DNA from 2 places in the Sphingobacterium sp. Mn56C genome. Region 1 is predicted to be linked to the other one. Evidence: riboswitches for the same ligand, from Rfam matches in the RefSeq annotation. Region 1 holds a riboswitch; the other holds the start of a gene.

What was found. Region 1 has a riboswitch for thiamine pyrophosphate ahead of thiM (hydroxyethylthiazole kinase). Riboswitches for the same ligand answer to the same signal wherever they lie in the genome.
Region 2: another riboswitch for thiamine pyrophosphate. It lies ahead of thiS (sulfur carrier protein ThiS); the one in region 1 lies ahead of thiM (hydroxyethylthiazole kinase).

The regions. Positions count from the first base shown of each region.
Region 1 covers NZ_JBMOUC010000001.1:1,165,716-1,174,017, forward strand. The annotation lists gene ACL9RF_RS04945 (ABC transporter permease) at 1-197, opposite strand, end outside; gene ACL9RF_RS04950 (HlyD family secretion protein) at 212-1,174, opposite strand; gene ACL9RF_RS04955 (TolC family protein) at 1,177-2,559, opposite strand; TPP riboswitch at 2,741-2,834, shown strand; gene thiM (hydroxyethylthiazole kinase) at 2,975-3,781, shown strand; gene thiE (thiamine phosphate synthase) at 3,771-4,412, shown strand; gene thiD (bifunctional hydroxymethylpyrimidine kinase/phosphomethylpyrimidine kinase) at 4,400-5,218, shown strand; gene ACL9RF_RS04975 (BamA/TamA family outer membrane protein) at 5,283-7,904, opposite strand; gene ACL9RF_RS04980 (hypothetical protein) at 7,915-8,302, opposite strand, start outside.
Region 2 covers NZ_JBMOUC010000001.1:1,023,942-1,032,243, forward strand. The annotation lists gene ACL9RF_RS04345 (hypothetical protein) at 1-466, opposite strand, end outside; gene ACL9RF_RS04350 (hypothetical protein) at 485-664, opposite strand; gene ACL9RF_RS04355 (hypothetical protein) at 1,535-3,190, opposite strand; gene ACL9RF_RS04360 (hypothetical protein) at 3,208-3,387, opposite strand; TPP riboswitch at 4,248-4,337, shown strand; gene thiS (sulfur carrier protein ThiS) at 4,445-4,648, shown strand; gene thiC (phosphomethylpyrimidine synthase ThiC) at 4,652-6,496, shown strand; gene ACL9RF_RS04375 (hypothetical protein) at 6,509-7,126, shown strand; gene ACL9RF_RS04380 (thiamine phosphate synthase) at 7,111-7,737, shown strand; gene ACL9RF_RS04385 (thiazole synthase) at 7,745-8,302, shown strand, end outside.

The DNA.
Region 1 (8,302 bases):
TCGATCAATTGACGGCTCAAGGGGCTACGATCTTCATCGACAACAACAATGGGTAAATGGGTGACTTTTCCTTTTTTGTATACACCACCAACAAGGATGCCATACATAATCGGTGCTCCTAAAAAGAGCACCATTAATACTTTGTTGTTAAAGAATAAAAGAAACTCACGTTTTAATAAGTGCAAAAATACCTTCATAAGATGCTGTTAATTTACTCCTTCACTAAAAATGTAGCCTTCGTTAATAGATCCTTACCTTCTGCATTGTTTACCGGTGTCAAGCGTATTTCAAACAGCGTTTCCTGCTGCTCAAAATCGGGATAAGCGGTACTGATACTTGCATAAGAGCTCAACGGTTTAATAGTTTCTACCTTTGCTTGGATGGTTTTGTTGGAGAGGTATGGTATGGTTACCGTCTTCTCACTTCCCTTGGCGAAGTCTTTCACACGCCCCTCAGGTACGGTAACGCGTAGGTATGTTCCATCTAAAATATAGCCCGAAACCAAACTGTACCCTGCTAAAGCCAATTCACCAACCTTAAGATTTATGGTCTCTACGGTCATGTCTTGTGGCGCAATTATATAACGCTCCTTCGCGGCAACGTCTACTTCAGACACGGCACCTAAAGCACGTTCTTTTTGTCCTAAGGCCATTTTTTGCTGCTCAATGCGCGCGCCATGCTGTACATCGGCAAGCTCAGCCTGTGCGGCCAGGTACTGGTTCTTGGCCCCTTGGTATTTAGCATATACCTCGTCGTATTTCTGCTGTGCTATTAAAGAGTCTTTTAGTAAGTTACCCATACGATCGAGCGACTTTTGCGCAAAGTCGAACTGCTCCTTTAAGCCATTGACCTTAGCGCGCAACTGTGTCATTTGTCCGTCGGTAGCTCCCTTTACAGCCATATCATACTGCGCCTGTGCAGCCTCTAATGCACCCTGCGCTTGTTTAGATTTAGCGTCTACCTCGGGTAATTCCAATACCATAAGGGTATCACCTTTATGCACCAGTTGCCCCTCCTCTACTAATATGCGGTGAATCTTTCCCGGAATTTTGGTGGTTACCGATAGTTGTTCCCGTTCGATTTTACCCTCCAAATTTTTGATCTTTTTGGCCGGATCATTGGAACAGCTCTGTAAAAACAATAAAAAACTAAAGGTGTATACTATATTTTTCATAATTATCTAATAATAAATTGATATAAGTTGCCATTAGACTTTAATAAGGTTGTCGCGGCAGTACGCTGACTTAAAATCTGGTTGTAATATGCTAAGGATTGTTTGTAATATTCATTTTCCGCTTCCAAACGTTCGGTAACATCCTGTAAACCTTCCTCAAACTGTCGCGATGCTAAAAACAGGTTGTTTTGTGCAATGGTCATTTGCTGTTTATTGACACTGGTTTTTTTTAAGGCTAGGTTGTAATCGGCCAGGGTTTTGCGCTGTAATAAACTCAGCTTCTCTTTGGTATCTTCAATTTTATTGGCATTGATAAGAATATCCATTTTTGCTTTTTCAATATTCACCTTATGTTCCTTACCTTCAAATATATTCCATTTCATACCTAAACCAACCGTATAGTTTGGCGCCATCCTGAAATGGTTTCCCCGCGTTTTAACATCTCCCACAACCGGTGCATCTTTTATTGTAATACGCGTATCAAATAGGTTGATATAGGATACATTTCCAAAGGCTAATAATAGCGGTAGCTGGGCTCCTTTCTCCTTTTTCAACGCATATTCATAGGCTTTTTGCGAAGCCTGCAGGGCATCCAGTTCCTTACGGTTCATCTGGCTGGCTTCATCGAGGTTCAATATTATCTCCTGCAGCTGGTACGATACGCCTTGTACCTCCTCCATAGGAAGACCGGTTAATTCTTCCAGTTTATAGTACAGCAGCTCTCTGTTGCTCGCTACTTCGGCTCTTTTACTTTCGAGCTCCAGCATAGCGAGTTTAATTTTATCTCTATCGTAAGGTATAGCGAGGCCGTTGGCTATGGCTTTCGTGACCTTTAGGTGTTCCTTATTTAGCCTTTTCTCGGAATCGGAAATTAACAAATCCACCTCTTTCAGTAGCATAAGCTGGTCAAACGACAACACTATTTCTTGGGCAATAGCATCATAAGAGGCTTCTAAAAGTAGATTTTGTGCTATAGACTTCTGTTCTAATGCTTTTTGCCCGTTACTAATCTGCAAGCCACTAAATATTACCTGCGTCGCTGTTACTCCTGCCAGTGCAACCTGTGACGATAACCTGGAGCGCTGGCTTCCTTCAAAAAGTGTAATACCAGTAATGGGCAGCGTTTGTGTGGGTAGATCTATATCAATGGTGCTGTTCATATATCCATACATACCATTCGCCGTAACCTTAGGCAAGAATTTGCCTTTCACACCTTCTCGATCCAAGTCTGTTTTTTTATTCTCTAGCTTGCTATTTTGAATGGTTTTACTGTACGTTATGGCATTAGAAACCGGGTGCTTTAAAACATCCAACTGCTGTGCCTGGGCGGAGTAGGTAAACTGTGCTAATAAAATACTTAATACCGACCATTTAATTTTTTGCATATAGATTCGTGTTTATGTATGTATTAGTTTAAACAAATTTAAGGCATATCTTGTTTTACAATATATTTTTTAAAGTCTAAAAATAAAGATTATTCTCGAATTTAATAGACTTAATAGTGTTATCGGATGGAGAATGACGCCACTTTAGCGTTGGCTATCTTAAATTAATGCTGTATCTTTACCCAAGCTTTAGGGGTATTCTGATACAGAATTGAGAGAGTCCCTTGGAACCTGATACGGTTGATACCGGCGTAGGGAAAGGCAGTTTTTCTGATTATAGTGGCATCATATATTCCGTAACCATTGGAATTATAGCTTTTTAAAACCTGTTCTTCAGTTAGGCATAACACGTCCTCCTATACGACCACCGATAGCTTCCGTATTTAATTCCTCTATAGCAGCTAAATTGTTTTTTATGGAAAAATTGGGAATTTTCAATCAGTTAGAAATAGTAAACCAGCAGGCACCGATTGTGCATAGTATTACAAACTTAGTGGTCATGAATACCACGGCGAATGCATTATTGGCGATTGGCGCCTCACCAATTATGGCGCATGCGCAGGAGGAAATCGTGGAGATTATCGGGATTTCTAATGCCTTGGTTATTAATATTGGTACGCTAAGCAATACGTGGGCTGAAGTAATGGTTGTAGCCGCACAGACGGCCAATGAAAAACAACGCCCTTGGGTCTTAGACCCTGTGGGGGCGGGTATTTCAGCGTTTAGAAATGCATCCTTACAACGCTTACTAAACCTAAAGCCTACGGTAATACGAGCAAATGCCTCTGAAATACAGGCCTTGGCCGACTTTAACCTAAGTAATACTAAAGGTGTTGACAGTGCCAGCCGTAGTGATGAGGCCCTTACTGCCGCAAAAATATTGAACAAAACGTATGGTTCAATTGTTTGTATTTCTGGGGAGGTAGATTATATTGTATCGCATAATACCATTGTTGAAGTCCACAATGGTCATGCTATGCAGACCAAAGTAACAGGCATGGGCTGTACAGCCACCGCCATGATTGCAGCCTTTTTAGGTACCGGCAACAATTACCAACAGCAGGCAGTTGCTGCAGTCGCTATTTTAAGTTTAGCCGGCGAGCTGGCTGCCGGCATAGCTAAAGGCCCTGGAACGTTGCAGCTGCACCTATACGATGTTTTATATAACCTTTCTAAAGCTGATATTATTGATAACTTAAATCTTGTACATTATGCCTATTAACCCTTCATTTCCCTATCCATTATATTTGGTAATATCGGAAGCACAATGCTTGCACCTTCCCTGGCTTCAGGTTGCTGAAGAGGCGATTCTAGGTGGGGTTGATATTATACAACTGCGGGAGAAAAACCTGCCGGTTAAAGATTTTCTTACAAAAGCGCAGGCTTTAAAAAAGATTTGCGATAAATATGGTATCCCTTTGGTTATTAACGATGTTTTGTCGGTCGCAGTAGATGTGGATGCCTGGGCTGTACATGTTGGCCAATCGGATACTGCCCCGCTTGATATTATTGACTTATATGGCCACCGCTTTAAAATCGGCTGGTCTTTTGAAACGTTAACGCAAATGCAGGGGGCTAATTTCGATGTGGTAGACCACTTAGGTGTGAGTCCAATATTTAAGACAGCGACAAAAACCGACACCATCAACGAATGGGGCATTGCCGGCATGCAGCAGCTTGCAACGACCATAAGCAAACCCTTAATTGCGATAGGTGGTTTACATCAAGGAAATGTGGAGGACGTTTGGAAAAGTGGCGCCAATAGCATTGCCGTAGTATCGGCCATATGCCATAGCAAAGATCCACGAAACGCTGCCGCCAACCTTAAAGCTTTACTACAATGCGTAAAATAAATGGAAACATGGCTTCGGTATTAAGTATTGCAGGTTTTGACGGGAGTGCAGGTGCGGGTATTCAGGCAGATTTAAAAACAATATCTGCGCTGGGTTGCTATGCAACAACGGTGCTTACCGCCCTACCTATTCAAAATACACAAGGTGTACGCACCATATACAGCATTCCCGAAGATGCTGTCGCCGAGCAGATAGCTTGTATTTTGGATGATATTTATCCGGAAGCTATAAAAATTGGTATGGTGCATAGTACCGCATTAGTAGAGGTCATACATAAAGCCTTGCAAGGCTATACTGGGCCAATTATCTTCGATCCCGTCATGGTATCCACCTCAGGCAACAAACTGATCGAAGCGGATACCATTACGGCATGCAAGGAGCTGCTATTTCCGCGCGCCGCATTGCTCACCCCAAATTTAGATGAGGTTTCCGTATTGGTCGGATATCCGGTAAATCAGAAAACACAGATGCAACAAGCGGGCGAGGAGATTTTGGCTTTAGGCGCGGCGGCTGTACTGGTGAAAGGTGGTCATTTAACGGATGATGAACTTCAATCTGTCCTTATTCTTAAGGATGAAAAACCGGCCTACTTCAGGTCCCAAAAAATAGATACTAAAAATACACATGGCTCTGGCTGTACCCTATCCTCGGCAATAGCGAGTTTCTTGGCCTTAGGTAAGCCCTTGCCTAAGGCGGTAGCCTGCGGACTTGAATATACGCATCAGGCGATTTCTGCCGGCAAAAACTTAGGTATAGGTCAAGGAAATGGTCCTTTACATCATTTCTGGAAATGGGAGTTGCTGTAATCGGGCTACACTTACCGTATAAAAGATAAAAGGGTATCCCCCATACGGGGATACCCTCTTTATTTTAAAAGCGTAGTCCTATACTGATATACGGTAAGGTGGCTTCCTTAGAAAAACCATATGCCACCTGCAGCAGCATAAGATCGGCAGGTATAAGGTATATTCCACCCCCATAACCGCTATGCCACTGGTTAGATTTCTCCTGCGCCATCCAAACTCTACCCACGTCATAAAACCCTGTAACACCGATTGTGCCTGGTATAAGATAGGAATCGAAGGTGAACACCTTCGCACGAAGTTCCAGATTGTTATACGCCATACTATTACCAGAGAAACGACGGGAGTTATACCCGCGTAAGCTATTTTCGCCACCCAACTGTGCATGCTGAAAGTAATAGGCATTTCCCCAAACTTTATCATAACCTGTACGATTGGCGATAGTAAGTACATCGTTGGCCATGGTATGGAAGAAGGCGAAGCTATTCGATAGGTAGGTATGCTGGCGTTTAATTTCACCAACCTGCCCTTGCCATTTTAGACTACTAGTCCAGTGAATACCTTGTTTAGGGTTGTCCTTGGTATCACGGGTATCATAATCGACCCCAAAAACTGCTCCGGTAAAAAACTTGCTACCATAAACGTCTTCCGAAGGGTGCTGAGCCGCAAATTCGCCCAGAAAACGGTTTTCATTTACTTTTTTGTAGCTGTCGTAGAAGCTGGAGGCCGAACCGTAGCGGAAGTGTAGATTTTTAGAAGCTTTATACACCAATACAACATTCGCGTTTACCAAATCATATCTGCTGCGGTAATAATGTATACCGGCACCCTCACCTTTCTGGAATACGGTTTTATTGCCATAACCAAAGAAGTTGCTTAGATTAAAAGGGCCCTGCGAATTTATATCAACAACTAAATCCTGCTTATCAAACACCGACTTAAAGATACCCTCATATTGTAACATAAACGACTCCCGACCACCGAGGTAGTTGGCCATAAAGGTATGTTTATAGGCATAAGGTTTTTTGCGGAAGCCTTGGTTTTCGATGATATAGCCAGCGCCGAAGATCAATCCACGATCTACACCGTAATTTAAATTTACCAACACTCCCTTCCGGTCATAGACAAAGTCATCGTAGGTGTACCTGTGGATGGCTGTATCATTCTTTAAGCGGTACCGTAGCCCTTCGTTTAAAGGCAGCCGGTTGAGGCTGGTATCTTTATCGTCGTATAGGTATACCTTACGTCGATTTGCAAAGGATTTTTTAACCGTATAGCTGTCTTCACCTTTTCCACCAATCAGGCGCAGCTTTATCGCCGTTTTCCCCGAACCATGCAGGGTATACTCGTCTTCCCCATCCATCCCATAAATTCGGATCTCGCGGGTATCTGCAGGTTGAAATTTACGTTTATATAAAACCTTGCCCGCTGATCCATCTTTCTTTTTATTGTTCACCTGCACCGTTACCGAACCATCCTTATGGTAATCCACATCGATAAATTCATTTTTCGCTGATAATGGAATATCTACATCCCGAGCCAACGATTTATAATATTCCAGACCCGTGTTAAGGAGTTCATCGCGGCGCGACTTAATGTTATGTATTAATTCGGCACCACTTAATTGGACCACCGTATCGGGCATCATGGCTATAGACTGCCCTATTAAACTATCTGTTAAGGTAGATTGTATATACTCAATTTCATTTTCCCAATCTCTCTGACTCAAGCCATTCAGAAAGAAACGGTCAAAGTGTCGGGCATTAAAATTCCAATGCGGTACGTTCCGTATATGCGGACTAAATGGCTGTAGATGGGCTTTTAACCACTGCAACGATAACAACACGGGAAATACACCAGATGTCTTGTAATACACCTTATCCCTATCGCGGGGAACGGGTGTATAGATCTTCTTCCCTTTCTCCTTTTCTGGATCCCAGCGCCAGTTATCCTCATGGCGATCCCAATCGCCCAGCACCATATCCAGCAACCGTGCCCGCAGGGTTAAAGATTGCTCCACCTCCGTATCATTATCCGACAACACTTTACGGATGACCTTAGCGGTATTATCTGTTTTACTATCCTCAAAAGGCATCCGAGGCTCAAACATATACGCCCGATTTTTAAAGATATCCCGGTATTCCCCCAGTCGCTCATCGTCGCCCACATATACCAACTCAGGGCTGGCATGCGGAATACCGAGCGCGACATTGAAGGGCGGCACCGTTAAAGCACCGAAGGGGTGGGTAATAGAGATCTGGTCCTGTACAATATCTTTAATAATAGTATGTCTTAAATTTTCTGGCAAACTGCGTTCGGGATATTTTTGAATAGATCGTAAAACCCATTCTCTGCCATGGGCATCTACAAAACGTAAAGACTGCGTTTGCATCCCCCCACCCAACTTTACAACATTCAGGCCGCCATGCTCCTTACTTAAATCCATGACGCGCATTTTAACCGGCGTATTATAAAGCTTCCTATAACTGTCGCCAAACCAAAACCTACGGAATTTACCGACCTGATCATAGGCTGGCGCAATCAGCGCATAGGTGCTATCTGCTGTTTGCTCCTGTCCTTGTGCCGGCACCTGTATAGCCATAAGGGATAAAAACGCCAAAAAACCTGTGTACAGGTTTTTTGGGCGGTAAATCTTAAACGAATAAGCGGGTGTAGGTAATTTTTTCATTCCATAACAATTAAGAACAGACGTCTATACGAAGGGCTTTCAGTCCACTTACCCCTTGTAATTCTTCCAATTCAAGATACTCAATACGTTTGGACATAAGCCTTCCATCCGCATGCAGCTGCAATTTAGTCAATATTGTGTCAATCTCCTCTATACCATACAAAACTATAGCTATTTTTCCGGGCTGTACCAAACGCTCTCGTGTTCCTTTTATATGTACCTTATCAATGCGTTTTTTAATAACATGGTACCGGATGTTATACCCCCCCTCCACATCAAAGCGTTTTTCATCCTGACGGAAGGAAATATCTATGGTATGGGGATGAATAATAACGAGCTGTGTCGTTTCTAGCGGTATAGGTAAGGTTGGCGCAAGTTGTTGCACCTTCTGACTGATT
Region 2 (8,302 bases), 140 kb from region 1:
ATAGCAGGTCTCCTTCGGTGTCCTCATTTTGATGGCTGTAGTTTTTTTCGGTTACATAACCGCCATTAGGGTCAAAGACTACGATTTTGTATTTGACGTCATTTTCTAGGAGATCTATTATAATATCGGCTTTTGTGGACGGATTTTTGTCCGCTTGTTGGCTCGGTTCTGGTGTTAGTGTGGCTGTCAGGTAGTAGTCTGCATTAAAATCTACGGATACGGTTTGTCGGTTTGACAAAGGGTAATCGGTAAAGAGAGTGCTGCCCGACTTGAAATTAATTTCGTCGTCGAAGCTGGCTCTGCTGATGCGCACCTTAACCCTTCCATTATCGTCGGGATTATAGTTTTTGTCCTCCTGTTTGGCGCAGGAAAACGTTAACAGGCTGCACAACAGCAGAACTGCTGGTATAAGATGGCCTGTGTTATGGAATTGTTGTATCCCTAGGTTGAGTTTCAAAATATTCATAATAATTGTTTTTTTAGGTTACCATTCTATCGTTGTGCTTACATCTTCCCCTTGTTCCCATTCCGTTACAATTTCTTCAAATTCAGATGTCGGATTTAAGGGGGCAGATTCTATGGCAAAACCACCTTCTAAGCCTATGCGTGTGATGGCTATAACAGGGCTTTGGTAGGTCTTTTCCTTTGCCTTTGTTGTTTCCATGTTTTTGGTATTTGTATTCATATTTTTAGTTCTTTTAGGGTTATTTTTTCATTAAAAACTTAAATTATAAGCCACTTTTAAAGCATTTTGCTGGTATACACTGGTCTTTTTTTCTATGATGTATTTTATCAGGTCTTTTACACTCTGTATGGACTGTATATTTTTTATTTCTTTAGGGTTATGTTTATTTTGATTGTAAATATATGCGGAGTTAGGAGTTGTATGCTTTATTAAATAGAAAATATGTAGACTAATCGTTACTAAATATTGCTTGTTGGCGTAATTTGTTTCTTTAAACGTGTTGTGGTGCACTTAATTCAGCTGTATTTTATCTCTAGCTGTGTGTTTTTTTAATTTTTAATGCTGTAGGAGAGTAAAAGTGTTGTTGTATGGTGATTTTGCTGGTTTTTCTAGTGATGTGGCTGGTAAAAAAAAGTTTATAGGCCTTAGCCCCTAAAAAAAGAGTGCAAAGGTCACAGATTTAAACCTTGGAGAATGGATTATTTGTGTAGTTCTACCCGGAAGCATTCAAATACAGCAAGGAAATGGGTTTAGGGCGCTAAAAATATTTGGGCTCTTTTTATGGAAGATAGTTTTTTCGTGCGCAGCACTATGCTTTTTTTGGGGGGGGGAGGGTATTGGTTTGTTGTAGGGGATAATGCTTTGGACTTGTTTCAACAAAAAAAGAGAAGATTGCTTTTTAGGGCTTTCTTCTCTTTTCCTTGTTGTTATGTTGTTATTTTGTTATCAAAGTAGCTTAACCTTATTCTTTCTTTTACTGTTTTTTGTGAGTCTTTTAGAGACAGCCAGGGTTATAAATTCCAAAAACGGGCATCCTGCTAAAAATATAAGGCTGTTAACAGTCGGCGGTTATTCCGCAATGCATCGCAGTGGTCGACTTTGCTGTAAAAAACCATCGGTTAGTAGCGTTAACTCAAAAGTTGTTTCCAAAGCTGTTAAGCGCCAAAAACCGGCAGAACTTGCAGAGCTTGTGTAGTAGTTTGCCCAGCTCCCACGATTCTGTAAACCAACTGGCTCATTTCCTGTGCTATTCGTATTCATTATTCCCTGTGCAGGTAGTACCAGCCATATGTTTTTATTTCTTTTGCTGGTTAATACTTTTGCTGCATTATAATGGGTGTTACTTTCAGCAAAACTTCCTCTGTTTGTTGGGGTAATATTGGCTACTAATTGCGCCATTTGCATTCTTGTGGGTACCCTAAATCCTGCAGGACAGGGGTCGGTGGCCGTTTTAACTGGTGCGAGCTCTGTTCCGGTATTCCATGCCGTGTAGGGGGCAGCTGTGGCGTTCCAATTTGAGTTTTCGGTAATGCTTGTTGGTCCAGCAACAGCGGGGAGGCGGCCAAACTGATAATAGTTACCATGCAGCTGGGAAGTGATTGGGCTTTGATTAGGGTCTTGATTTATTGCGACACCAACATTATGCAGCGCCCATATTTGTCCGCCGATCTGTGCTGCGGGTCTACCTTGGTGTACCAGGTATTTATCGTTTGGCGTGATTTTTAGGGTTAGGTTGTACCTTACACCGGGTGTAATTTTAAGGTTTGTAATCGCTGGAAGATTGGTCTCGGTAATCTCTCCGACGGTAATTTTGCTTACCGTAAGTGTCGTATTGGTATTTTCTGGGGAGTTTATCAAGGTCGTTACCGAGTTTGTTGGGTTTGGTGTAAACAAAACGGGTGCTGTAACATTTGCTACAGGCCTGGTTATAGCAGCACTTGCTAGCGAAATATTTGCGGAGTTTTTATGCGGACTGATGGTTGCTTCAAATGCGGTCAGGGTATAGCCAGTTGCGCTGACATCAATTTTTGTGGTTATCTCGCTGAATAGGTGTTTAAACGCTACTTCTAAGTAGTTAGTGGTATTGGCAACCAGCGTTAGCTTCTTTTTAAAGTACATAAAATCTGCATTTCCGGGTACGGACACCCTTGCGGTGGCTAATGTTTTGACATTGGGGTTGGTAAAGGTCATGTCTGGTGGCGCTGTGCTGCTGCTGTTTATGGAGTAGGCGATAAAAGTGTATTCCTTGTATTCATCTAATAGCAGGTCTCCTTCGGTGTCTTCATTTTGATGGCTGTAGTTTTTTTCGGTTACATAACCGCCATTCGGGTCAAAGACTACGATTTTGTATTTGACGTTATTTTCTAGGAGATCTATTATAATATCGGCTTTTGTGGACGGGTTTTTGTCCGCTTTTTGGCTCGGTTCTGGTGTTAGTGTGGCTGTCAGGTAGTAGTCTGCATTAAAATCTACGGATACGGTTTGTTGGTTTGACAAAGGGTAATCGGTAAAGGGAGTGCTGCCCGACTTGAAATTAATTTCGTCGTCGAAGCTGGCTCTGCTGATGCGCACCTTAACCCTTCCATTATCGTCGGGATTATAGTTTTTGTCCTCCTGTTTGGCGCAGGAAAACGCTAACAGGCTGCACAACAGCAGAACTGCTGGTATAAGATGGCCTGTGTTATGGAATTGTTGTATCCCTAGGTTGAGTTTCAAAATATTCATAATAATTGTTTTTTAGGTTACCATTCTATTGTTGTGCTTACATCTTCCCCTTGTTCCCATTCCGTTACAATTTCCCCAAATTCAGATGTCGGATTTAAGGGGGCAGATTCTATGGCAAAACCGCCTTCTAAGCCTATGCGTGTGATGGCTATGACAGGGCTTTGGTAGGTCTTTTCCTTTGCCTTTGTTTTTTCCATGTTTTTGGTATTTGTATTCATATTTTTAGTTCTTTTAGGGTTATTTTTTCTTTAAAAACTTAAATTATAAGCCACTTTTAAAGCATTTTGCTGGTATACACTGGCCTTTTTTTCTATGATGTATTTTATCAGGTCTTTTACGCCCTGTATGGACTGTATATTTTTTATTTCTTAAGGGTTATGTTTATTTTGATTGTAAATATATGCGGAGTTAGGAGTTGTATGCTTTATTAAATAGAAAATATGTAGACTAATCGTTACTAAATATTACGTATTAAGATAAAAATAAACCTTTCAGTAGAAAAAACTTGTTGTCTAGCTCTATGTATTGGAGCATTAAAATTTTGGAGTATTTAAGAAATCTTAATTTATACAGGGCATATCGGACAGCTTAATTAGATGACTTTTTGGGATAAATGAAAGCAGTTTAGTAAGGTGATATGCTTGCTTATTATCTTTTGAGCAGCTGCATTCAACTTCTTTGCGATGAGGTAGCTTTGATAGGACCTTATAGGGGTAGTTGCAAACATTTTTCTTGTCCGTTTAATAACCCGTATTGTTTATAAAATAATGAGAACCGAGTTGTGGGTTGTAATTAATTGTGAAATGCTGGAATAAGTACAGCTAAAAGTTGTGGACAGATAATTAAAATCCGTTAAAATAGGGTTTCGATAGAACTGTTGTTATATTTTTTTAAGAAATAATATAATTTTAAAACTTACCTAATTGAATAGCTAAGGAAGGGTTTAGTAGCGTGCAGCCGTATTTTTCCCGGCAAATTATGCGCCGCAATTGCAACCCTGATTTTTCTTTTTATGCTTATGATTTGCTTTTTTCATGAATAATACAGACCTTGCAAAAAAAATCTTTAGGGGTGCCTTAGTGCTGAGATTATACCCTTAGAACTTGATCCGGTTAGTACCGGCGAAGGGAAAAGAGAAGTGCAGCTTCCTTGTTGCATATGTATTTTTGTAGGTCTATGTGTTGAGAACTGACCTAAAATTCCATCCTTCTATATTCAAGTTCATTTCTGAAGATTAGTTAAAACATTTTGGAAATGAAAATTAATGTAAACAACCAAAGCAGAGAAGTGCAGCCTTCGGTACGGTTATCCGAACTGATGGATGAGCTCCTGAACGGTAGCGTCCAAGGGACTGCTGTAGCCGTAAATGATGTCTTAATTCCTCGAAGTAGTCAATCGTCGTACCTCTTGCAGGAAAACGATTCCGTATTAATTATCACTGCAGCACAAGGAGGATAGGTTATGGCAAAGCAAAAGGACTTTTTTCCTACTCAGGAGGGGATTACTACAGGGCCGATTTCAGGGTCCCGTAAAATTTATGTGCAGGGCAGCCGCCCGGATTTAAGGGTTGCCATGCGCGAGATTAGCCTAGCAGACACGCGCACCATGGACGGTACTTTAATGCCAAATGCGCCGGTGGTGGTATACGATACGACGGGTGTATATACCGATACGCAGCATACCGTTGATATTTATGCGGGTATTCCCTGCATCCGCCGGCCGTGGATTTTAGAACGTGGCGACGTTGAGGAGCTGCCAGCCATTACTTCGGCGTATGGCAAGGAGCGCCTGCAGGATGACTCCTTAACAGCGATACGTTTTCCGGATTTGCGTAAACCTTTACGTGCAAAAACGGGTGCTAATGTGTCGCAGATGCATTACGCGAAGCGGGGAATTATAACGCCTGAAATGGAGTATATCGCTATTCGCGAAAACCAACGCATTGATGCACTTTATGATACATTACAGGATAAAACGTTACTGCAGCAGCATGCAGGTAATAGCTTTGGTGCGCGGGTTCCTAAGAGCCATATAACCCCCGAATTTGTGCGCGAGGAAGTTGCTGCAGGAAGAGCGGTTATTCCTAATAATATTAACCACCCCGAGTCGGAACCTATGATTATTGGGCGTAATTTCTTGGTAAAAATAAATGCCAATATTGGCAATTCGGCCGTTACATCGTCTATTGAAGAAGAGGTTGAAAAGGCCGTCTGGGCTTGCCGTTGGGGTGCCGATACGATAATGGACCTTTCTACGGGCAATAATATCCACGAAACACGGGAGTGGATATTACGTAATTCTCCTGTTCCGATTGGTACGGTGCCCATCTATCAAGCCTTGGAAAAGGTGAATGGTAAGGCGGAAGACCTTAGCTGGGAGATTTTTAGGGATACATTGATAGAGCAGGCAGAGCAGGGGGTATCGTATTTCACCATTCATGCTGGGGTACTATTGCGCTATATTCCGCTGACGGTGAAACGCGTTACGGGTATTGTGTCGCGTGGCGGCAGTATTATGGCGAAATGGTGTTTATCGCATCATAAGGAGAATTTTCTGTATACCCACTTCGAGGATATCTGTCAGATTATGAAGCAATATGATGTGGCTTTCTCCTTGGGCGATGGTTTACGCCCCGGCAGTATTGCCGATGCAAATGATGCAGCACAGTTTGCGGAGCTCGAAACGCTTGGTGAGTTAACAAAAATTGCCTGGGAGCATGATGTGCAGGTGATGGTCGAGGGACCCGGACATGTGCCTATGCATCGCATAAAGGAGAATATGGACAAGCAGCTTCAAACATGCCACGAAGCACCATTTTATACCTTGGGTCCGCTTACTACCGATATTGCCCCGGGTTATGACCATATCACTTCGGCCATCGGTGCTGCGATGATAGGCTGGTTTGGCACGGCGATGTTATGTTATGTGACGCCAAAGGAACACCTCGGTTTACCGAACAAAAAAGATGTTAAAGATGGGGTGATTACGTATAAGCTTGCTGCCCATGCGGCAGATTTAGCCAAAGGGCACCCGGGTGCACAATACCGGGATAATGCCTTAAGTAAGGCACGCTTTGAATTCCGGTGGGAAGATCAGTTTAACTTATCCCTGGACCCGGATACGGCTCGATCATTCCACGACGAAACCTTGCCTGCAGAGGGGGCTAAGATTGCGCACTTCTGCTCCATGTGTGGACCTCAATTCTGTTCGATGAAAATTACGCAGGAGATTCGTAAGGCCTCGGAGGATGGTATGTTGGAAAAATCAATTGCTTTTAAAGCGAATGGCGGTGCGTTGTATAGCTAAAAATAATAGGTTATGCTATCGTTAATTTATGCCGTATTACCCGAACAACAGCGCAGTAAAGATGGCGCTGTTGTTCGGGAACTTTTCGAGGAGGGCTTGGATGCGCTCTATATTCGGCGTAAGCTGCGGCCCCCTGATATGGACTATTGGAGGGCGAATATTCCCGAGGAGTACCAGTCGCGCCTGATATGGCCCGCCGATTGTTTAGCATGGCATATGCCGTTTAATAACGGGCGTTTTCATTTTAAGGAGTCGGAATATTTGGGTAACGACGCTTACCTTAGGTTGCCCAAGCTGGCGGAAAAATATACGCTATCGACATCCGTACATAGTGCAGACAGCTTTGCCGCATTAGGTGGGGCTTTTGACGCCGTATTTATCAGTCCGGTCTTTGCATCGCTCAGCAAAAGCAATTACCCAGCGATGCCTTCGGAAGAAAGGCTGTGTATACTTAAACAGTCGAACCGTGCAAAACGTATTGCGCTCGGTGGAATCGCGCTGCCGCGTTTACAATATGAAATGGACGTATTGCGCGATTTTGATGGCATCGCTCTGCATTCCGCTTTATGGGATGCGAATGATACGTTAGCTTATTTTAAAGGGATAAAAGCATTATGGCAAAACAGATAGAACGTTTACAATATATTAGTCAGGGACGTACTGCTACAGAGCAGTTACAGGGAATACAGTTTGTGTTGGATGCCGGTTTGAAATGGATACAGCTGCGCTGTAAGGACTTTACAAACGAGGCTTATTTGGATCTCGGGTTGGAGGTGCAGCAGCGTTGTAAGGTCTATGGGGCTACGCTGATTATTAATGATCGGGTAGACTTAAGCAGGCAGCTTCATGCCGATGGCTTACATGTGGGGTTAGAAGATACTGCAGTAAGCATTGCCCGAGACATGTTGCAGCCTGATACCATAATTGGAGGTACCGCAAATACGTTGGCCGACCTGCAGCAGCGGGTACAGGAGAATTGCGATTATATTGGTTTAGGGCCTTTTACCTATACGTCGACGAAAAAAAAATTAAGCCCTGTCTTGGGCTTATCCGGATACCAGGCCCTTTTAAAAACGCAAATAACTGCCAATGTTCCTGTGATAGCTATTGGCGGAGTGCAGATAAATGATGCTAATATATTGTTGGATAGCGGTCTATATGGATTGGCTATGTCTGGCGGTTTGCTGAATAGTACCGCAACCGAGATTAAACAGTTACTTCGGTATTTAAACACTTTATAAGATTAGGATGTTAAAAATTGCAGATCAAATATTTAGTTCCCGTTTGTTTTTAGGAACAGGGAAGTTTGGTAGCCTAAAGGTTATGGCAGATACCATGCAGGTTACCGCCACGGAAATGGTAACTGTAGCGCTAAAAAGAATGCAGCTAAATCATGAAACTGAGGGTAATATACTGCGGCATATTCCGCAGCCGGTAGCGCCGCAGCGGGGTATTCAATTGCTACCCAATACCTCCGGGGCCCGGGATGCCAAAGAGGCTGTTTTTGCTGCTCAACTTGCGCGTGAAGCGATGCAGACGAATTGGCTGAAACTGGAAATACACCCCGACCCGAAGTACCTTATGCCTGATCCGGTAGAGACATTAAAGGCTACGGAGATTTTGGTTAAAGAGGGCTTTATTGTGCTGCCCTATGTGCATGCCGACCCGGTGTTATGTAAGCGCCTAGCGCAGGTTGGTGCTGCCGCGGTTATGCCTTTAGCGGCACCTATTGGTAGTAACAGGGGCATATTGACCGAGGAGTTTCTGCGTATTATTATAGAGCAGGCACAGGTACCTGTGGTTGTA